DNA from 2 places in the Exiguobacterium sp. FD-YE-25-4 genome. Region 1 is predicted to be linked to the other one. Evidence: predicted binding sites of a transcription regulator. Region 1 holds the regulator's gene; the other holds the start of a gene.
The links. The regulator NrdR, encoded in region 1, represses ribonucleotide reductase genes. The targets are predictions, from matches to a motif close to AACACNATATATNGTGTT.
Positions count from the first base shown of each region.

Region 2: the regulator NrdR is predicted to act here: its motif matches at 1,319-1,336, upstream of AC13H5_RS07085 (anaerobic ribonucleoside triphosphate reductase).

Region 1 covers NZ_CM168041.1:1,875,505-1,885,340, forward strand. The annotation lists gene AC13H5_RS09730 (hypothetical protein) at 248-457, shown strand; gene AC13H5_RS09735 (DUF1002 domain-containing protein) at 510-1,373, opposite strand; gene thrS (threonine--tRNA ligase) at 1,487-3,424, opposite strand; gene dnaI (primosomal protein DnaI) at 3,737-4,651, opposite strand; gene AC13H5_RS09750 (DnaD domain protein) at 4,657-6,009, opposite strand; gene nrdR (transcriptional regulator NrdR) at 6,052-6,519, opposite strand; gene AC13H5_RS09760 (hypothetical protein) at 6,532-6,903, opposite strand; gene speD (adenosylmethionine decarboxylase) at 7,015-7,401, opposite strand; gene AC13H5_RS09770 (glyceraldehyde-3-phosphate dehydrogenase) at 7,633-8,664, opposite strand; gene AC13H5_RS09775 (site-2 protease family protein) at 8,820-9,302, shown strand; gene coaE (dephospho-CoA kinase) at 9,322-9,836, opposite strand, start outside.
Region 2 covers NZ_CM168041.1:1,363,923-1,373,758, reverse strand. The annotation lists gene AC13H5_RS07085 (anaerobic ribonucleoside triphosphate reductase) at 1-1,302, opposite strand, end outside; gene AC13H5_RS07080 (formate/nitrite transporter family protein) at 1,493-2,344, opposite strand; gene AC13H5_RS07075 (50S ribosomal protein L25/general stress protein Ctc) at 2,546-3,205, opposite strand; gene mutL (DNA mismatch repair endonuclease MutL) at 3,369-5,171, opposite strand; gene mutS (DNA mismatch repair protein MutS) at 5,176-7,701, opposite strand; gene AC13H5_RS07060 (YlbF/YmcA family competence regulator) at 7,756-8,187, opposite strand; gene AC13H5_RS07055 (GNAT family N-acetyltransferase) at 8,289-8,717, opposite strand; gene AC13H5_RS07050 (phytoene desaturase family protein) at 8,734-9,836, opposite strand, start outside.

The DNA of each region.
Region 1 (9,836 bases):
AGAGACCAAGGCTCGACTGCTTCACGTACATGATGGACCTGACCGAAGCTGTTCGGACGAGGTGAGAAGCGGGCGCTTCTGCTTTGTTGTATTTAATCACTATGTCATCTTAACACCAATAGGATTAAGATGTCAAGAATTCGCGCATGAATAATTGGTAGCTCACACTTTTATGATGATAACAGTCATTTCGCTGTTTCGCAATACCTTTTCCGAGGGAATAAAATAAAAAAAGGAGGGATGGGCCGTGTCTTGGAGACAGCAAGTGAAAGATGACCATAATTATCACGACCAAATCAAACACATCGTACAAGAAACGATGCGCCACCATGACGTGAGTGATGCCAAGCTCGAAGCGGTATTGACAGACCTTTTAGAAGAAATGAATCGAATCACGTTGAAGATTGTGGACGACCATGAGTCCGCTCGCGACTACATTCATAAACGATGGTATTGAAAAAGGGCCTCGGCCCTTTTTTCAATACCATTTGTCATGTACTCAAAGCCGCTCAATTCGTCAACGACTTGAAGAAGTTGCTGAGCGCTTCGAACAAGCGGGCGAAGAAGCCTTGGACTTCCTCGGTCTCGAGAAACGCCTGAACGTCTTGACCGGCCCCTTGTAACCCATTGCTGATCGCACCCCAGTCGAGGTTCGCCTGTTGCATGTTCTCGAACAACGTCGTCAATTGCGTCAACTGCGTATCAGACAGTTGGACGTTGTTTTGATTCAACACTTGGATGACGATATCCCGAATCTCGATGTTCGTCTCCGGTGCCTTGTTCGCAATTTCCGCTTTGATCTCGTTCATGAGTCCGGCCACGTCCTCTTGCCCGACCGTCTTCCCGATCTCAGAGGTGACCGCGAGCTCTTCTTGCGCCAAGTCTTTCCGTTCCTCGCTCAATTGAATGCCTGTCTCCGCGGCCGTCTGATCGTAGGCTTTCATGATGCCCGTCAACGCCGACGTCCCGGTGACGCGAATCGGCGACGTGATATAAATATCGGCATCCGTGACGCCTGCCGTCACGAGAGCATTCGCATACATATCTTCGGTCACCCATGTGACATTCTCCGTTTTGATATCGAGCCCAGTCCCGTCGGTCAATTTGATGCGGGCTGATGAATACATCCCCCCGCCGCGCTGCGCTTGCGGGACGGCATCCCCTAAGTATTTATCTTCATCTGCTGCGGTCGTGATGATCGGCTCAATCCCCGCCGGTGCCTCAACCCGTTCGAGTACCCAGTCCCGTTGGCTCGCCGATAACGACTCTCCGAGTGTGACGATCGTATCATCGACGATGGCTTCTGCGTTTACTTTTGGAATCATGCTTGTCGCGACGACCGAACCGATCGTCAACGCCACTAATGGTTTCATATAATTCAAAATGAATCACTCCTTTCTTCTACCATACGTGTTTGGTGAAGTCTTCCGCATCCGTCTCAAGACCGAAAAAATGACCACCCTTCCAATGAAGGATGGTCGACATATTAACGTGAACGGTTGGCGATCTCTGCTGTAAGTGACGACAAGAATTCATCGAGCGTGGCCGATACTTGTTCTTGTTGTCCGTAGCGACGGATGTTGACTGCACGCTCATCACGTTCTTTATCTCCGAGGACGAGCGTCATCGGAATTTTCTTCATCTGTGCTTCCCGGATCTTATAGCCGAGTTTCTCGTCCCGAAGGTCCGTTTCGACGCGGACACCGCGCTTAACGAGCTCTGCTTTCACTTCCGCGACATATTCGTCGTGGACGTGTGAGACCGGGATCAATTTGACTTGGACCGGGGCGAGCCATGTCGGGAATGCGCCTTTATATTCTTCAATCAAGTAGGCGACGAAACGTTCCATCGTCGAGACGACCCCACGGTGAAGGACGATCGGGCGATGATCTTTGCCGTCTGGTCCTGTGTACGTCAAGTCGAACCGCTCAGGGAGCAAGAAGTCGAGTTGGACCGTCGACAACGTCTCTTCTTTGCCGAGCGCCGTGCGGACTTGGACGTCGAGTTTCGGTCCGTAAAATGCCGCTTCGCCTTCGGCTTCGAAATACGGGAGACCGAGCTCATCCATCGTCTCTTTCAATTGACGTTGGGCTGTTTCCCAAATTGCGTCGTTGTCGAAGTATTTCTCTTTGTCGGCCGGATCACGGTACGACAAGCGGAAACGATAGTCTTTGATGCCGAAGTCAGCGTACACTTCTTGAATCAAGTGGACGATATCTTTGAATTCTTGCTTCATCTGTTCCGGTGTGACGAACGTGTGCCCGTCGTTCAACACCATGTAACGGACGCGTTGGAGGCCTGTGAGCGCACCTGACATCTCGTAACGGTGCATGCCGCCGAGCTCGGCGATGCGAAGCGGGAGTTCGCGGTATGAGCGCGGCTCATGTTTATAAATCGTCATGTGGTGCGGACAGTTCATCGGACGAAGAACGAGTTCTTCGTTGTCCATCTCCATTTTCGGGAACATATCGTCTTGATAGTGATCCCAGTGACCCGATGTCTTATACAAGTCGACCGAACCGAGGACCGGTGTGTAGACGTGCTGGTAACCGAGCTCGAGTTCTTTGTCGACGATATAACGTTCGACCGTCCGACGGATCGAGGCACCTTTCGGAAGCCACATCGGTAAGCCTTGACCGACTTCTTGCGACACGAAGAAGAGATCGAGCTCTTTCCCGAGCTTGCGATGGTCGCGCTCTTTCGCTTCTTCCAATAGACGCAAGTGTTCCGCGAGTTGTTCTTTCGTCGCGAACGCCGTTCCGTAAATGCGTTGGAGCATCTTATTGTCCGAGTCGCCGCGCCAGTATGCCCCGGCCACGCTCATCAACTTGAACACTTTCAACTTCGATGTCGACGGGACGTGCGGCCCACGGCATAAGTCGAAAAATTCGCCTTGATGGTAAATCGTGAGCGTCTCGCTCGACGGGATATCTTCAATCAATTCGATTTTGAGCGGGTCTCCGAGCGCCTTGTAGCGTTCGAGCGCCTCGTCGCGCGACACGACTTCACGTGTGATGTCCAAGTTCTCGTCGACGATCCGCTTCATCATCTTCTCGATTTCCGGGAGATCTTCTTCGTTGATGCGGCGATCCATCTCGATATCATAATAGAAACCGTTCTCGATCGTCGGTCCGATGCCGAGGTAGATGCTGCCTTCTTCGCCGTACAACCGTTTGATGGCTTGGGCCATCAAGTGGGCTGACGAGTGGCGCATCAAATCGATGCCGTCTTCTGAGTCGGGCATGACGAGCTCGATTTTACCGTCCTGTTCAATCGGACGACGGTAATCGATCATCTCACCATCGATTTTGGCGGCGATTGCTTTTTTTCGGAGTCCTGGACTAATCGAACCTGCTACTTCTTCTGCTGTGATGCCGGCCTCAAACTCTTTGACGGCCCCATCTGGAAATGTCAATTGAATCATGTGTCAACTTCCCCTCTCTACATTTAAAAATAAATAAAAAAAGCCCATCCCTATGAAAGGGACGAGCTTTGATTCTCGTGGTACCACCCTCGTTCCCAAGCGTAACGCTTGGCTCGAACACACGATAACGAGTGTGAATCGCCGCACGATTGGCCCGTACGGTGCTCTGAGGGAGTAAGGCGATCGGCGTGTTTAGGAAGCTCTCACCAGTCTTCCCTCGCTTTGAAACCCGTGACGACGTCTCATGTCCTCTTCGATGCATCGGTTATATGATTATTAGTATAGTCAACTCGTTCAAGAAATACAATCCCTTTACCGACGTCGGTTCTCACCTTTTAATTCGATTTGTGTCGTCGTCGTCGAGATGCGCTGCATGAGCCGCTGGGCTTTCATTTTGTTCTGCGGCGAACCGTCGATCGAGAAGTGCGTCTCGAGCTCTTCACCGCTGAAGTTCGAACTGTAAAGCGTCGGTAAGCGATGCATCATGCGATATTGCAAGATGATCCCGAACAGCTCGTCGCGTACCCACGGACTGATCGCCTCGGCACCGATGTCATCGATCAATAACACCGGCACGTGTTGGAACGACGTCAAAAATGAGTCGAACGAATCGGTCCGGATCTTTCGTTTCGCTTCCGAGACGAATCCCGGGGCGTGGACGAGAATCGTCTCGATGTCCGCCACTTTCAGTTCGTTGGCGATCGCCGCAAGCAAATACGTCTTCCCGACCCCGAAGCTGCCGTGTAAGTACAGGCCGTTCACTTTTTGGCGGGTCTTCATGCCCGAGACGAATCGCATCGATTCACGGAGTGCGATTTTACGGGCGTCATCCGACCAGTCGAACGATTCAAAGCTCGCCTCTCGCACTTCTTCCGGCAAGAATAAGCTCTTAAACTTCCGGTCCATCTCTTTTTGGCGCCGTGCTTGACGATGCTTGACCGTCTCTTCATAACGGATCGCGATTTGACCGAGATCGACATAGAGCACCGGCTGATGGCCCGGGATGACGGCTTGCTCCTCGACGAGCTTCTTGCCGTCCATCTGTTCTGCATATTCACTGAGCTTCGTAAAGCCGACCTCGACCGCCGTCTCGTCTAACTCCGGATGCGCCTTTAAAAAGGCGACGACTTCTGGATGTTCGAGGGTGCGCCGGCGAATCGATTCGTACGCTTCCCGCACTTCTTTCCGGTTCATCATTTGGGCGAGCGTTTGATTGATGCGTTCCATGTCCCTCATCCTTTCTCTTTCAATTCATTTAACAGCTTGACGAGTTCCGCATCGTCTGGAACCGATGCCTCGAGCTCTTGTTTTCGTTTTTGATCGTACGTCCGTTGTTCTTTCGCCTCGTCCTCGAGCCATTTTGGCATCTCGGTCTTGTCTTTGCGTCTCGAGCCGACGGTCGTCCGCTGTTGCACGTTCTCCCGCTTCTGCTGTTTCTTCTCGATGAGCGCGTCTTGTGTCGCTTCTTGTTCCAACGCGTCTTTGGCGTTCAAATAGCCTGCCGTCTTCCAACTCGTCGCGATCCGCATGACGTAGTTCTCACTGAGCCTAGTCTGCTTCTTCACTTCGATACAGTAATAGAACAACGCGTTGATGACACTTGGCGCGAGTCCGAGCGTATCGACGAGGTCGATGATGAGTTGCTCGTCGCTCTTCGACAACTGTGGCGTCTTCCGTAACGTCGACACGTACTGATGCGGATGCGCTTCTTCCATGACAGTCACGTCATGCAAATCACCGATTTCTGCCTTCTCCGTCTCATCCGACTTCACTTTCCGATGGCGCGTCTGTTTTTTCTTCAACTGCAACACCATCTGACGGCAGCCGTCGCGTTTCTCTTGCTCGCTGAGCGGTAGATACGCCTCGTGGACGAAGTACTCCTTCAACATCTCGGCCATCGTCTCTTCATCGATTTGTGAAACGTAGGCAAGCTTCGTGATCGTCTCATCGAGCTTCTTCGTGAAGAAGCCGACGGGAAAGTTCGTCAACTTTTTGACGATTTCCATATCGAACGTATAGTTGATCTCGATTTTGGCGCGGTCAGGTTTCTCGTAGTTCTTTTGTGTGAACGCCATATGATTGACCCCTTTGACGTCGAACACTTCATTAAAGTCTTTCGTCACTTCAATGATTCCGGCCGGCAACGGATCAATCGTGAATCGACCTTGTAACTGTTTGAAGCGGACTTCTCCGACTTTATAGAAAAGAAAGCTCGACAAGAGCCCGTCGTTCAAGAACGTATGGGGCGCGAGCGGGACCCGCAGTTGATACACGTACTGGGTCAAGCGCTCGTCTTTCGTCTTATACGTCCGGACGAGACCGATCGCTTCGAGCCGGAACAGACAGTCTGTCAGCTCGTTGATCGAGTAATCGAGCATCTCACAAAGCGCGCTATGTGACATATAGTTCGATTTCATTTTCCCGGGCTTCAGCTCGCTCCAAAGCGTCTGATACATCGCGAGCGCCTTCACTCCGATGACCGGCTGATATAAATGGTACAGCGACTGATACGACTCGCGATCGATGAGTCCGGTGCTCATGATCAACAGTTCGTCAGTTCCGTACAGGATTCGTTCTTTTTCCATGGTAGGTCTCCCTTGAAAAAAGGCGACCAGCAGGCCGCCCGTTTAGTTGGTCGATTTTTCTTGCTTCATTAAATCTTCTAGTTCTTTAAAGAACACAGAGATATCTTTGAACTGGCGATAGACGGACGCGAAGCGGACGTATGCCACTTCGTCGACCCGCGCGAGCTCGTTCATGACGAGCTCCCCAACCTGTTCACTCGGAATCTCGGACTGGCCGAGGGCGCGTAACTGTTGTTCGACTTTCGTGACCACACCTTCAAGTTGCTCCAGCGTGACCGGACGTTTCTCGCACGCCCGAATAATCCCGCGAAGCACTTTCTCACGGCTGAACTCTTCCCGATTCCCGTCTTTTTTGACGATGATGAGCGGTGTCTGTTCGACCGTTTCAAACGTGGTAAAGCGATAGCCGCACTCCTCGCATTCGCGACGGCGACGAATCGAATAGAAATCTTGTACTGGCCGGGAGTCGAGCACTCTCGTTCCATTATGATCGCATTTAGGACAACGCATGCTCAGCCCTCCTTATCGTTCGACAGATTGATTCCCGATGGCGCGGAGCGGGAACTTCACGGATAGCGCCTCATAATATGTGGTGACGATTTGACCGAGGTCCGGTCCGAGCATCTGGTCACGGTTCAATGTAAAATCGACGGCCGTGCGTCCGCCGTCCACTTGGACGATGGTCGCCAATGCGTCCCATCCGTCTCCATGAAACGCCACTTCGCCCCGGTCTGCATCGACCCGGCGAACCGTTTGACCTTCTGCTTGAATCCGTTCGCGGAGCCATGTGAGCACGGCGCTTGGCGATGCCGCCACGTAACGCGTCCGTAACGCCTCATTTTTATGCGAATCGTCCGTTTGGACATGTGTTTGAAACTTATCAAATAATCCCATTATCCACCTCGACACCTTATTTATATAGGTTAAGCATATCAAAATTAAGCGGTTAACAAAACAATTAAAAGGGCTGACCGAAAATCGGCCAGCCTCATAAGGTCAATCTGATTATTTGCTGATTGCCACTTGCGCTTCAGGAACACGAATCGGTCCCATCCCACGGTCAAGTTTCACATCTTCACGAACTTTTGCTTCCAAGCCTTCTGCAATGTATTGCGAGGCTGTAGCTGGATCGATTCGATCCCCACATGTGAACACATCGACTGATGCGTAGCCATGCTCTGGGAAACTATGAATCGTTAAGTGTGATTCTGAAATGATAACGACTCCACTTACACCGTGCGGCGCAAATTTGTGGAAAGCGACTTCGCGGACTTCAGCGCCCGAACGAAGTGCTGCATCGACGAATAAGCGCTCGATGTAGTCGATATCGTTTAATTTGTCGGGATTGCACTCCCAAAGTTCTGTAATAATGTGACGTCCCATAGTATCCATATTAGTGGATCCCCCTTTACATCAATGGTCTCAAAGTAGTTGATGATCACTCACTTTGTGCCTGAATCGCCCACAACCACGGGGGCAAGTTAGTCCTAAGAGGTCCTAACCCTTTAAGTTGCGTTTGTCAGACCAATTGAAGTTCACGAGTTAGAGTGTATCTTGTTTAGGACGTCGTTACAAGACATTTGTTTCAATTCTTTAAAAATATTTTTAGATAAATATATTTTTTCAGACGTGGGTTTCTTGTTGTCCGATTTGCAGGTAGCTCGCGACCATGTCCAACAAGTCGACGACGCGGCACGAATAGCCCCATTCGTTGTCGTACCAAGCGAGCACTTTGACATGATTGCCCCCGAGCACCATCGTCGAATCGGCATCGATGATTGACGAACGCTCATCTCCATTGAAGTCGATCGAGACGAGCGGTTCGTTCGAGACGCCGAGCACGCCTGTCATTTCCCCGTGTGCAGCACGCTCGAACGCCTGATTCACTTCGTCGACCGTCACATCTCGACGCAACTCGACGACGAGATCGACGAGCGAGACGTTCGGCGTCGGCACTCGTAGCGCCATCCCGTTCAATTTGCCCTGAAGTTCCGGCAAGACGAGCCCGATGGCTTTCGCAGCACCAGTCGAAGTCGGTATAATGGAACTGCCACAAGCACGGGCACGACGCAAATCTTTATGCGGATTGTCGATATTGTTTTGATCGTTCGTATAGGCATGCACCGTCGTCACGAGCCCCGTTTCAATCCCGAACGTCGAATCCAATACTTTGACGACCGGGCCGAGACAGTTCGTCGTACACGAGGCGTTCGAAATGACGTGATCGTGCTCCGGTAAATAATCCCGATCGTTCACCCCCATGACAATCGTCCGCAACTCGCCTTTTCCTGGTGCCGTCAAAATGACTTTTTTCGCACCGGCCGTCAAATGTTTTTTCGCCCCGACATCAGAATTGAATTTCCCCGTCGCCTCGATGACGATCTCGACACCGAGTTCAGCCCACGGCAATCGCTCCGGGTCTCGCTCGGATACGAGCATGATGCGTTTCCCATCGACTTCGAGCGCATCCCCATGCGCTCGGACCGTCAGTGTGAACGGTCCGTGGACCGTGTCGTGTTTGATCAAGTGCGCGAGCGTTTCCGCCGGATAACTCGCATTGATGGCGACCACGTCGTGACGCCCTTCGAGCATCAACTTCCGAAATACCATTCTGCCGATTCGACCAAATCCATTGATTGCAACTTTCGTCCCCATTCTGAATCCCCCTTTTTTCTGCGTTACGACACCATTATAACGGAAAATTGGAAGCGTTTTCACTATGAATCGTCACATTTTTTTCACTTTTTTACAGTTTCAGATTTGAAAAAGAGGGAAATTTGGTGTAGAGCTTGGAAAGGAGCTAAGACTATATGTTTGATTGGACAGACCTAGATAAATTTGTCATCTCATTTTTCATCATCTTACCGATTGTGACGATTATCCATCAATTCGGTCATTTCTTCTTCGCGAAACTATTTGGGGGTTCGCTCGACATGGAGATTGGGACCGGGAAAAAATTGTTTAAAATCGGACGCCTTCAATTTAACCGCGTTTATTTTTATGACGCCTGGTGCCAATTCAGTGACTTGAAGTACAGCAATCGCCTGACGCGGAGTCTCGTCTACGCGGGCGGTTCAATTTTTAACTTATCGAGTATTTTGATTGTGAACGCCTTCATCTTGACGCGAGAGATCGAGCCGACAATTTACACGTACCAGTTCGCATACTTCTCGTTCTATTATGTCTTCTTCTCACTCTATCCGATTTACTATTCGAACGGCCATCCGAGCGACGGACGCGCCATCTTCGACACGTGGAAAAAAGGGAAGCCTGACTCAGACCCACTCAACTGAACAAAAAAAGAAGGCGTCGTCAGTCGCCTTCTTTTTTCATGTCTTCAAATTGTTCGACGAGGCGGACCACTTGGGCCGACAAGTCGCCTAACGCACCGTTGTTGTTGATTAAAAAATCAGCCTGTTGTTTCTTCTCTTCGATCGGCATTTGCGCATGGATCCGAGCGAGCGCTTCTTCTTTCGTCAACCCGTTGCGCTCCATGAGACGCATCAGTTGAATCTCTTCACGGCAATAGACGACGACCGTATAATCGACGAGGTCCCGCATCGTTCCCTCGAACAAGAGCGGGATATCGAATATGACGACCGTCTCCCCTGCAGCCTCGTATCCGCGCATCTCCTCGAGCATCTCTTCTCGGATGGCCGGATGCATGAGCTGATTCAGCAACTGACGTTTGGCATCATCATGAAAGATTTCTCGTCCGAGCGCCTGGCGGTTCAACTCGTCGCCCGTGAAACATTGCGGGAACGCCTCGCGGACGCCCGCGAACGCTTTGCCGCCTGGCTCGATGACGATCCGTGCCATCTTGTCGG
Region 2 (9,836 bases), 510 kb from region 1:
ATCACGTAAATGAGTGACGATATCGAGCCCAAGCCGTTCCGCCTCTCGCGACTCGGCATGCGTGCCACCTGTGAGAACACGAAGCGCTTCGGCGAGACCGATAAATCCGACCGAGAGCGTCCCTTGCTTCAGTACCTCGCGAAGATCGTCTTCTGGACCGAGTCTCTCTCCACCCCGCCAGACGTATTGGGCATAGAGGAACCGAAATTCGTCGGCATGCCGCTTCGCTTGATAGTCGAATCGTTCGAGTAATTGATCGATGGCGACGTCGACGTAAGCGTCGAGCGTCTCATAAAAAGTATGGATATCCGAGGAGACGAGTGCCATTTTCACCAAGTTCAACGTCGAAAATGATAAGTTGCCTCGTCCAATCGACGTCTCGGCACCATGTCGATTCCCCATCACCCGTGTCCGACAACCCATGTAGGCGACTTCCGAGCCGTGCGTCCCGTCGTAGTATTGAAGGTTGAACGGAGCATCGACGAACGAGAAGTTCGGGAATAACCGCTTGCCCGTCACACGACAGGCGAGACGGAACAAGTCGACGTTCGGATCGTCCTCATGGAAGTTGACCCCTTCTTTCACTTTAAAGATTTGAATCGGGAAAATCGGCGTCTCCCCGTTACCGAGCCCTCGCTCGGTCGCACGCAGCAACTCTCGAATGAATACTCGTCCCCACCGGCTCGTGTCGGTGCCGTAATTGATGGAAACGAACGGTACTTGTCCGCCACCACGTGAGTGCATCGAGTTGGCGTTGTGGATGAACGCCTCACACGCTTGATACGTCGCCGCAATTGTTTCAGACTCGGCAGTTTCAAAGAGTTGCTCGGTCGTCCATTCGACTGGTAGCTTTTTGAGCCGCTCGAGCTGACGTTCATACGTCTTTTCGACATACGGTGCGAGGTCGACATCAAACATCGGGAAAGCTTGACCGCCATGCTGCATGTTTTGGTTCGCTTGAAGAATGATCGAAGCGAGCGCCATCGCCGAGCGGATATCCTGGGGCGGTCGAATCGTCCCGTGCCCGGTATGAAATCCGTTCGTGAGTAGATCACCGAGTGGGATTTGACAACACGTCGTCGATCCTGTCACATAGTAGTCGGCGTCATGGATATACAAAAAATTATCCTCGACGGCTTGACGTGACCGTTCTGATAATAGATATGTCGTCGACAATTGTTTTGATACTTCTGAGGATAATCGTGCCAATTTCCCAAGTGGTGATTTCCCGTCGACGTTGGCGTTCTCTTGTACGAGGTCCTGATCTGGGAGAACACAGACATCTTCATAAAGCTGGAGCATATTCACTCCGCATCACCTCACTATATATTGATTACAAGCGAGTTAATTACTCGCTCAAGTTCCATATATAGATTATGTCATGTTTTGCTCTTGAGATGTGAAGTCGAAATTGTGATCAATGCTTGTGATAAAAACGCAAAAACAGTCGAGCCACTGACGTGGACTCGACTGCTCGTTGTCGTGAGCTACCTTATACTTCTTTGGCAGGTTTCACAATTTTCAATTCGACTTCTTCCGTTGCTTCCGATTCTTGGGCTTCACGCAAGCCTTTCGCGTTTAACCACGTATAGATCGCACCCATGAACAACGCGCCACCGATGATATTCCCGAACGTGGCTGGAATCAAGTTGTGGATCGCGCCGGCAAAGCTGATCGCCTCAGGATGCGGGACGACGAGCGTGAGGGCGAACAAGACGAAGTTGGCGATGACGTGATCAAATCCTGAGGCGAAGAAAACGGCGACGAGGAAGATCATCGAGAAGATTTGGGCGAACTCGTTTTTCATTTGCTTCGGCAAGAAGATGGCAAGACAGACCATCCAGTTGCAGAAGATCGCGCGGAAGAAAATTTCGACCGTCGTATGGTGCATCTTGCTTTCGACGACTGAGAACAGCCAGTTGTCCATCCCAAGTTCTTGGATGACACCGGTCGGCGCGAGCAGCAAAGCGAACAAAACGCCACCGAGCGCATTCCCGACAAAGCAGAGCAACCAGACGAGCATCGTGTCGCTGAGCGTCGTGTACCCCCGCATCGTCGAGGTTGTGAAGTACATCGTATTCCCGGTGAACAGTTCGGCTCCGCCATAGATGATCATGACGAGGGCGATCCCGAATGAGAATCCTCCGATGAGCGTTGTGAACGGAGAATCGATCAAATACATTCCGTTGACGACTTTCAGTGTGAAAATTGAAGCGAATCCGATAAAGATCCCCGCGAGCATTGCTCGTAAAAAGTACTCCATTGGCCGATAATGAATCATTTGCGAAGATGCCTGCGCTTTCTTCCGCAACGATTCGAGTGCATGGATTTCCATTGATGCCATGTCACAAACCCTTCTTTCTGTTTGAATGAAACCATTATAATAAGAACGAACATGTGAAATCATTAACAATATAAGCCCGAAACGAATAAATTGCAATCGCCCCTTCCACATGTTGACACATTTTTCACATCGTAATCGTTTACATTTGTCGGATTTGTGACTAGAAAAAAACGACCCTTCGCAAAGGGCCGTTCGAAATGATTATTCTTTGTTTTCAGAAGCCTCTTCCGACTCTTCCGTTGAAGTTTCTGACGCCTCTTCAGTCGCTTCAACTTCGCCTTCTGTCGCTGTATCAGCTTCAAGGTCTTCGACCGCCACCGGTTCATTCACCGATGCGATTTGAAGATCACCCTCAGATACGATTTCGTAATCTTTGTTCTCTGGAATATCAGCGACAGTGAGCGAGTCACCGATGCCGAGTTCAGAAACATCAAGCTCGATACGCTCCGGAATGTTGGCTGGTGTTGCCGAGACCGTTACTTTGTAGAGCGTCTGTGCCAAGTAGCCGCCTTCTTTGACGCCTTTCGCGTCGCCGACGAGTGTGACGTCCGCTTCGACTTCTGTCGCTTCGTCCATCTTCACTGCCATAAATTCGACGTGCTTGTATTCGTTCGTGAATGGGTCGACTTCTGTCCCGTGAACGAGTGTGTTCACTTTCTTACCATCGATATTGAGTTCGATCAAAGCGTTGTCGCCGTGTTCACGAAGAATCTTACGAAGTGCCATCTCTTCGAATGCGACCGGTGTGCTTTCAACTTTGTAGCCGTAAACGACACCTAACACTTTTCCTTCTTTACGCAAGTTAGCGCGGACCGAACGTGGTCGTAATTCTCGTTTCGTTACTTTAAGCGTGTCTGCCATAATCTTTTCCCCCTACTGGTTTATCGATCATGTCTACATCTTGAGGGTGAGGCAGTGAAAAAGCCACCTCTCAACCTCGATGCGTTGAGTGACATGTGTATATTGTTCCCATAGCCACCTATCCATAAACGTAACAGGAGGTTAAGAAAAGATTACAGGCGTGTCACATAACGCGTTTAAATAGCTTCTCGAGCTCGTACGTGCTCCACTTCACTAAAATCGGACGTCCGTGCGGACACGTGTACGGAGACGTCGTCTGATTCAAATCGTGAAGCAATTGCCGCATCATCTCGTGGTTCAACGGATGGTTTGCTTTAATCGACCGTTTGCACGCCATCAAAATCGACGCATCTTCCCGATATTTAGCGATGTCAATGGAGCGATCCCGGATCGCCATCTCTATCAAATCACGGACCGTTCCTTCTAAATCGTGTTGCGGGTACCACGTCGGAATCTCTCTAACGAGGAACGTATTGCCGCCGAACGGCTCCAATTCGAGACCTGCTTCTTTTAAAAGCGGAGTGACTTCTTCAATCGCGAGCGCCTCTTCTTGCGTGAACTCGAGCGTGAGCGGAAGCAGCAACAACTGGTATTCCTTGTCAGGATTCCCGAGCTGCTCGTAAAACAACTCATATTTGATTCGTTCCTGGGCCGCGTGTTGGTCAATGACGTACATCCCGTCCTCGGCACCACAGACGATATAACTCGCATGCAATTGACCGATGACGTCGAGCGGCGGCAACCGCTCTCCTTTCGTCTCGATTGTTTCCGATTCGACCGTCGACTCTATCGGCTCAGGCGCTTCATTGACGAGCGGGGTCGGCGACCATCGACTCGGTGACGTGACAGGCTCACGTGGAATTGGATAGTTCCACGTCGGCGCTTCATCCGTGACCGGCGCCCGTTCAACCGTGAAATCAAGTCGCTCTTGTTCGGTCCGATTGACCGGTCGCTCTTTCGGTTTGACCGACGGGATTAAACGCTGTTCCCGGAGTGTCAGTTGGACCGTCTCGCGAATCAATTGACAGAGCTCTTTCTCTTTTGAAAGCCGAACTTCTCGTTTCGTCGGATGGACGTTGACATCGATCAGCATCGGGTCCATGTTCACTTCGAGGACAGCGATCGGATAACGACCAATCGGTAGCAGCGTGTGGTAGCCTTCGAGCACACTTTGGGTCAAAGCGAAGTTTTTAATGCTTCGCCCGTTCAAAATGAGTGTCACGTACTGCTTGTTCGAACGCGTCACTTCCGGACGGACGAGATGGGCGCTCAAACTATAGTCGTTCGTCTTACTCGACGCCGTGACAATTTGGGCCGCGACTTGTCGGCCATAGATGGCGAGCATGACTTGTTTGATGTCTCCGTTCCCGCTCGTCCTGAGTAGTTCCTTGTCTTCATGGAACGCCGTGAGGCGCACTTCCGGGTGGGACAAGGCAATCCGGTTCAACGTGTCGGTGATGCTCGCCAGTTCCGTCGCGGACGTTTTCAAATACTTCAATCGGGCTGGTGTATTATAGAACAATTGACTGACGGCTATCTCCGTCCCGACGTTCGCCGCGGCCGGTGTTTGCGCCGTGACAACGCCGCCTTGAAGCGTCATCTCGAACCCGTCTTCCTCGGCCCGGCGTGACTTCAGCGTCACATGGCTAACCGAAGCAATCGAGGCGAGCGCCTCGCCCCGGAAGCCGAGCGTGCGAATCCGGAACAAGTCGTGCTCGTCCCGAATCTTACTCGTCGCATGACGTAAAAAGGCGCGCGGGGCGTCCTCTTCATAAAACCCGTGCCCGTTATCGCGGACTTTAATGAGCCGGATGCCCGCTTCCTCCAAATCGACTTCGATTTTGGTGGCGCCGGCGTCAATCGCGTTCTCGACGAGCTCTTTCACGACCGAGGCCGGTCGCTCGACGACTTCGCCAGCCGCGATTCGGTTGGCCAGTTGTTCCGGTAACTCTTGAATGATTCCCATCGACTCACCCCTTCTTCGCGGATTGTTGGAGCGCATAGAGCGCTTGCATCGCCTCGATCGGGTTCATCGCCAACAAATCGAGTTCGAGCAATTGTCGTTTAATCTCGTCTTCCGCCTCAAAGAGCGATAGTTGGGCCACGGGTTCTGCCGTTCCCGGATTTTCAACAGCTGCCCGTTCCGGTTTCGAGTCCGTCTCAAGTTGAGACAAGATGGTCCGCGCCCGTTCAATCAAATCACGGGGCAATTCAGCGAGCTCGGCGACATGAATCCCGTACGACTTATCGGCCCGCCCCGGATGTACTTCATGTAGAAACACGACACGCCCGTCTCGCTCGATGGCGCGGACGTGCACGTTCTCAAGAGCAGGGATCGTGTCTTCGAGCACGGTCAGCTCGTGATAGTGGGTCGAGAACAACGTCTTCGCTCCAATTGTCGAAGCGATGTATTCGACGATAGCCTGGGCGAGCGCCATGCCGTCATACGTCGACGTCCCCCGACCGATCTCATCGAGCAAGATGAGGCTGTGTTCGGTCGCCTCTGTCACCGCTTGGCGTGTCTCCGTCATCTCGACCATGAACGTCGACTGGCCGCTCACCAAGTCATCGGCCGCACCGATGCGGGTAAAGATTCGATCAAACAATGGAATCTCAGCCGCTTCAGCCGGCACGAACGACCCGATTTGATGCAAGATGGCGATCAAGGCGAATTGACGCATATACGTCGATTTACCGGACATGTTCGGTCCGGTGATTAAGAGCATGCGCCGCGTGTCGTCGAGCGTCAAATCGTTGGCGACGTATTCACCGCGTGGTAGCACCGTCTCGATGACCGGATGGCGGCCACGATCGATTTGGACGTTCGTCGACGTCGTCGGCCGGACATAGTCACGTTTTTCGGCGACGATGGCGAGCGCGAGCAAGACGTCAAGCTCACTGAGCGAGCGCGCCAGTTGTTGGAGCGGTTTCGTCTCTTGCTTGACTTGGTCACGCAAGGCGACGAATAAATCATACTCGAGCGTACAACTCTTCTCTTCAGCCCCGAGAATGAGCGCTTCTTTCTCTTTTAACTCGGGTGTGACGTAACGCTCGGCGTTCGTCAGCGTCTGTTTCCGTTCGTAACGTCCCTCTTCGAGCAGGCGGGCGTTCGCTTTCGTCACTTCTAAGTAATAGCCGAAGACACGATTATAGCCGATTTTCAGCGACTTGATGCCGGTCGCGAGCCGCTCTTGTTGCTCGAGATTGGCAATCCATGTCTTTCCGTTCGCTTTCGCCTCGAGCAGTTCGTCGAGTTCGGCCGAATAGCCGGCACGAATCATCCCACCTTCTTTAATCGAGATCGGTGGCGCCTCGACAAGCGCTGCCTGGAGCATGTTGGCCAAGTCGTCGAATGTGTCGAGCGTATCATCGATTTGACGAAGCCGTGAGGCCGTGACGCCTTCGAGCAAGGCCCGCACCGCCGGGATGCGCTCGAGTGTGTTCCGGAGTTGGACGAGGTCACGGGCGTTGGCCGTCCCGTAACCGACTTTGGCGACGAGCCGTTCGATATCGTAGACGTGACGTAACTGTTCACGCAACTGGTCACGAAGCATGAAGTCATCGACCAAGTTCTCGACCGCATCTTGTCGGTCCCGAATCGCCTGCTCGGTATAGAGCGGCTGTTCGAGCCAACGTTTCAGCAACCGTCCCCCCATCGCCGTCGTCGTCTCATCAAGCAAGGCGAGAAGCGACCCTTTCCGTTCACCGGACCGGGCTGACCGAAACAATTCCAAGTTCCGGGCCGTGTTGGCATCGAGTTGCATATGGGCCTCGACTTCATAGGCGACGGCCGGTTGGAGATGATCGAGGGCGCGTTTTTGCGTGCGCGTCAAATAAGCGAACAGCAATTCAAACGCGCTCACTTGCGCCTCGTCTTTCGCTCCGCTCGACAACGGGCTCGCTAGCCGCTCTGTCTGGACCGACAACGGGATGCCGAGTGATGAGAGATGGTCTGCCAACTCGGCGTCATCAACGATGATTTCACTCGGGACCAACCCTTCGACTTCGCGCAGGACGGCCTCACGCGACGGCAAGGTCGTCAACCAAGATTCACCTGTCGTCACATCGCCGCGGGCAATCCCGAAACGGCCTGCTACGTTCACGACCGATAGTAAATACCGGTTCTCTTTTTCACCGAGTGCAGCCATGTATGTACCCGGCGTGATGACTTGGATGACTTCACGTTTGACGAGCCCTTTCGTCGCTTTCGGATCTTCCATCTGTTCACAGATGGCCACGTTGAATCCTTTTTCGATCAGTTGTTCAATGTAGATAGCGGCCGAGTGATGTGGTACGCCACACATTGGAATCGGGTGCTCAGCGTTCTTCCCGTTTTTCGCGGTCAATGTCAACTCAAGTTCTTTGGCAACGATTTGGGCATCTTCAAAGAACAGCTCGTAAAAGTCACCGAGCCGGTAGAAGAGAAAGGCGTCTGGATAATCGGCCTTGATTGAAAAGTATTGTTTCATCATCGGGGTTTGATGTATCGTTTCCATTCGTGTTCACCTCTAGAAATTAGAACAGCTGACCAAAGGCCAGCTGTCTGTTTGTTAGTATCCGCAGCCGCCGCGTGATTTCTCCGCTGCCATACCGCTTCCTGTTTTACCGGCGAGAACGTCACCGTCCGTCGACTCGATAATGCGATCTGTCACCGAGTTGGCGAGTGTGACCGTCACGTATTGAAGCAAATCGTTCACTTCGACTTGCGTCTCCTGAAACGCCTGGACAACCGGGATCGAATCGAGTTCGTCCATCGCCTTGTCGATTTTCAGCTCGACTTTGGCGAGTGCTTCCGTCTTCCCGTAGTGCTTGCAGTTGACGGCTTCTTTTTGTAAGTATTTGATACGTTTAATCAACGTTTGAACGCGTTCACTTTCGTTCACTTTCGTTTCCGCTTCTTTGAAGCGGGCCACTTCCGGCGTGCTCGCCAATAAGTCGGCTAATTCTCTCGCTTTTTGAATCACAGTTTGATCAGTCACCATCGTAAACCCCTTTGCTCTCTATGATTGAACGCACGTCTTGACGCACGCAAGTATTCCTCATCATTCTACCACGAACTTATGGCAAACGGTACCGCATCGATTCACTTCGAGACGGTCGCCGTCCGAACCATATCGACGTGAGGAATCCCGTCCTCTAAGTAATCCTCGCTCGTTCGTGTGAACCCGAAGCTCGCATAGAACGGCTCCACGTATGTCTGTGCTTGCAAGTACAAATCGCGATCCCCAAAGTCAGCCACGGCTTCTTGCATCAAACGCCGCGAATGGCCTTGTCCCCGATGCGTCGATTTCGTGACGACACGGCCGATGGCAACCGGCGACTCCTCCTCGAGGACACGTAGCGCCGCGATCGGACGACCATCAGCCTCAATCCAGTAATGGACCGCCGCCACGTCTTTCCCATCGACTTCTTGATATGGGCAATCTTGTTCCACGACAAAGATTTCGGTCCGGAGCGCCAATAACTCATAGAGTTCTTTCGTCGTCAATTCGTCAAACCGTTTTTTATGCATCTCCACTTGTCTCCCCTCATAACTTCGAACCGAGCGCTCGAGCGACATGAAGCCCGCTCGTCATCGCCCCGATTGTGCCTGCCCCCGGAAATACTGTATCCCCGCAGACATACAGGTTCGGCAAGGTTGTCCGGTAGCTCGCCGCATGGAACAAAGCTTGTTGCGGTGTTTGGGCATAACCACCGACCGCGCCGTGCGGACGTTTCGTATATTTCACCCACGCCCCTGGTCCCCCGGGCAACATGACAGACGATTCGCCGTTCCAGTCCGGGAACGCTCGACTCACAACCGAGACGAGACGCTCGGTCCAATCTGTCTCTAGTTTCTCATACGTCACCTTGTCTTTCCAAGCCTGCCACTCTGTCAAATCGATATGGGTCGAGACGGTGACGGTCCGTTCCGGCCGCTCGGTCCGGAGCGAATCATCTGCGGCTGACATCGAGATGAAGGCGTGTCCTGACGGTAAGTCATCGCTATACACTTGTTGGAACAGCGGACGGTTCATGCATATCGCTTCAGGTAACGTGACGTACAGACTGAACGTTCCCCATTGCGAGCGCTTTAAGTGACGCCCGTACTGCTTGCTGAATTGACGTGACGTATCTCCGCTCAGCAGTTGAGCGGTCGCCTCGAGCGGGATGGCGGAGACGACGACATCGACGAGGTCGAGCCGGCCCCGCCGATCGGTCAAGAGCCAACCGTCCGCCACGCGCTCGAGTTTGACGATTTGTCGTCCGAGAAGGGTTTGTCCGCCGTCTTTTTGAATCGAGCGCTCCAAGGCGTGAGCGAGCGTGTACAAGCCGCCATCGACGTAAAATGCCCCTTCGTGGTAAATCGATAACGCGACGGCCGCGAGCAAGTGACTCGCCTCGCGAGCTCCGGTCTGAAGACTATCGAGCAAAATCCCGTCGATGACCCGTTCGAACGCCGTCCCGTCCAATCGATGCCGTTTTAACGTTGTACCGAGCGACCGGTATAACTTCCGAAACGCACGTAGTTGCGTCGGTCGAAAACCACGTATCGCAACCGATGCGTCATGAATCGTTCGAAACGGCAACGCCGGTAGCGTCTCAAACAAAGGACGAATCGTCTCAAAATCGGTCCATACTTCATTCAAGA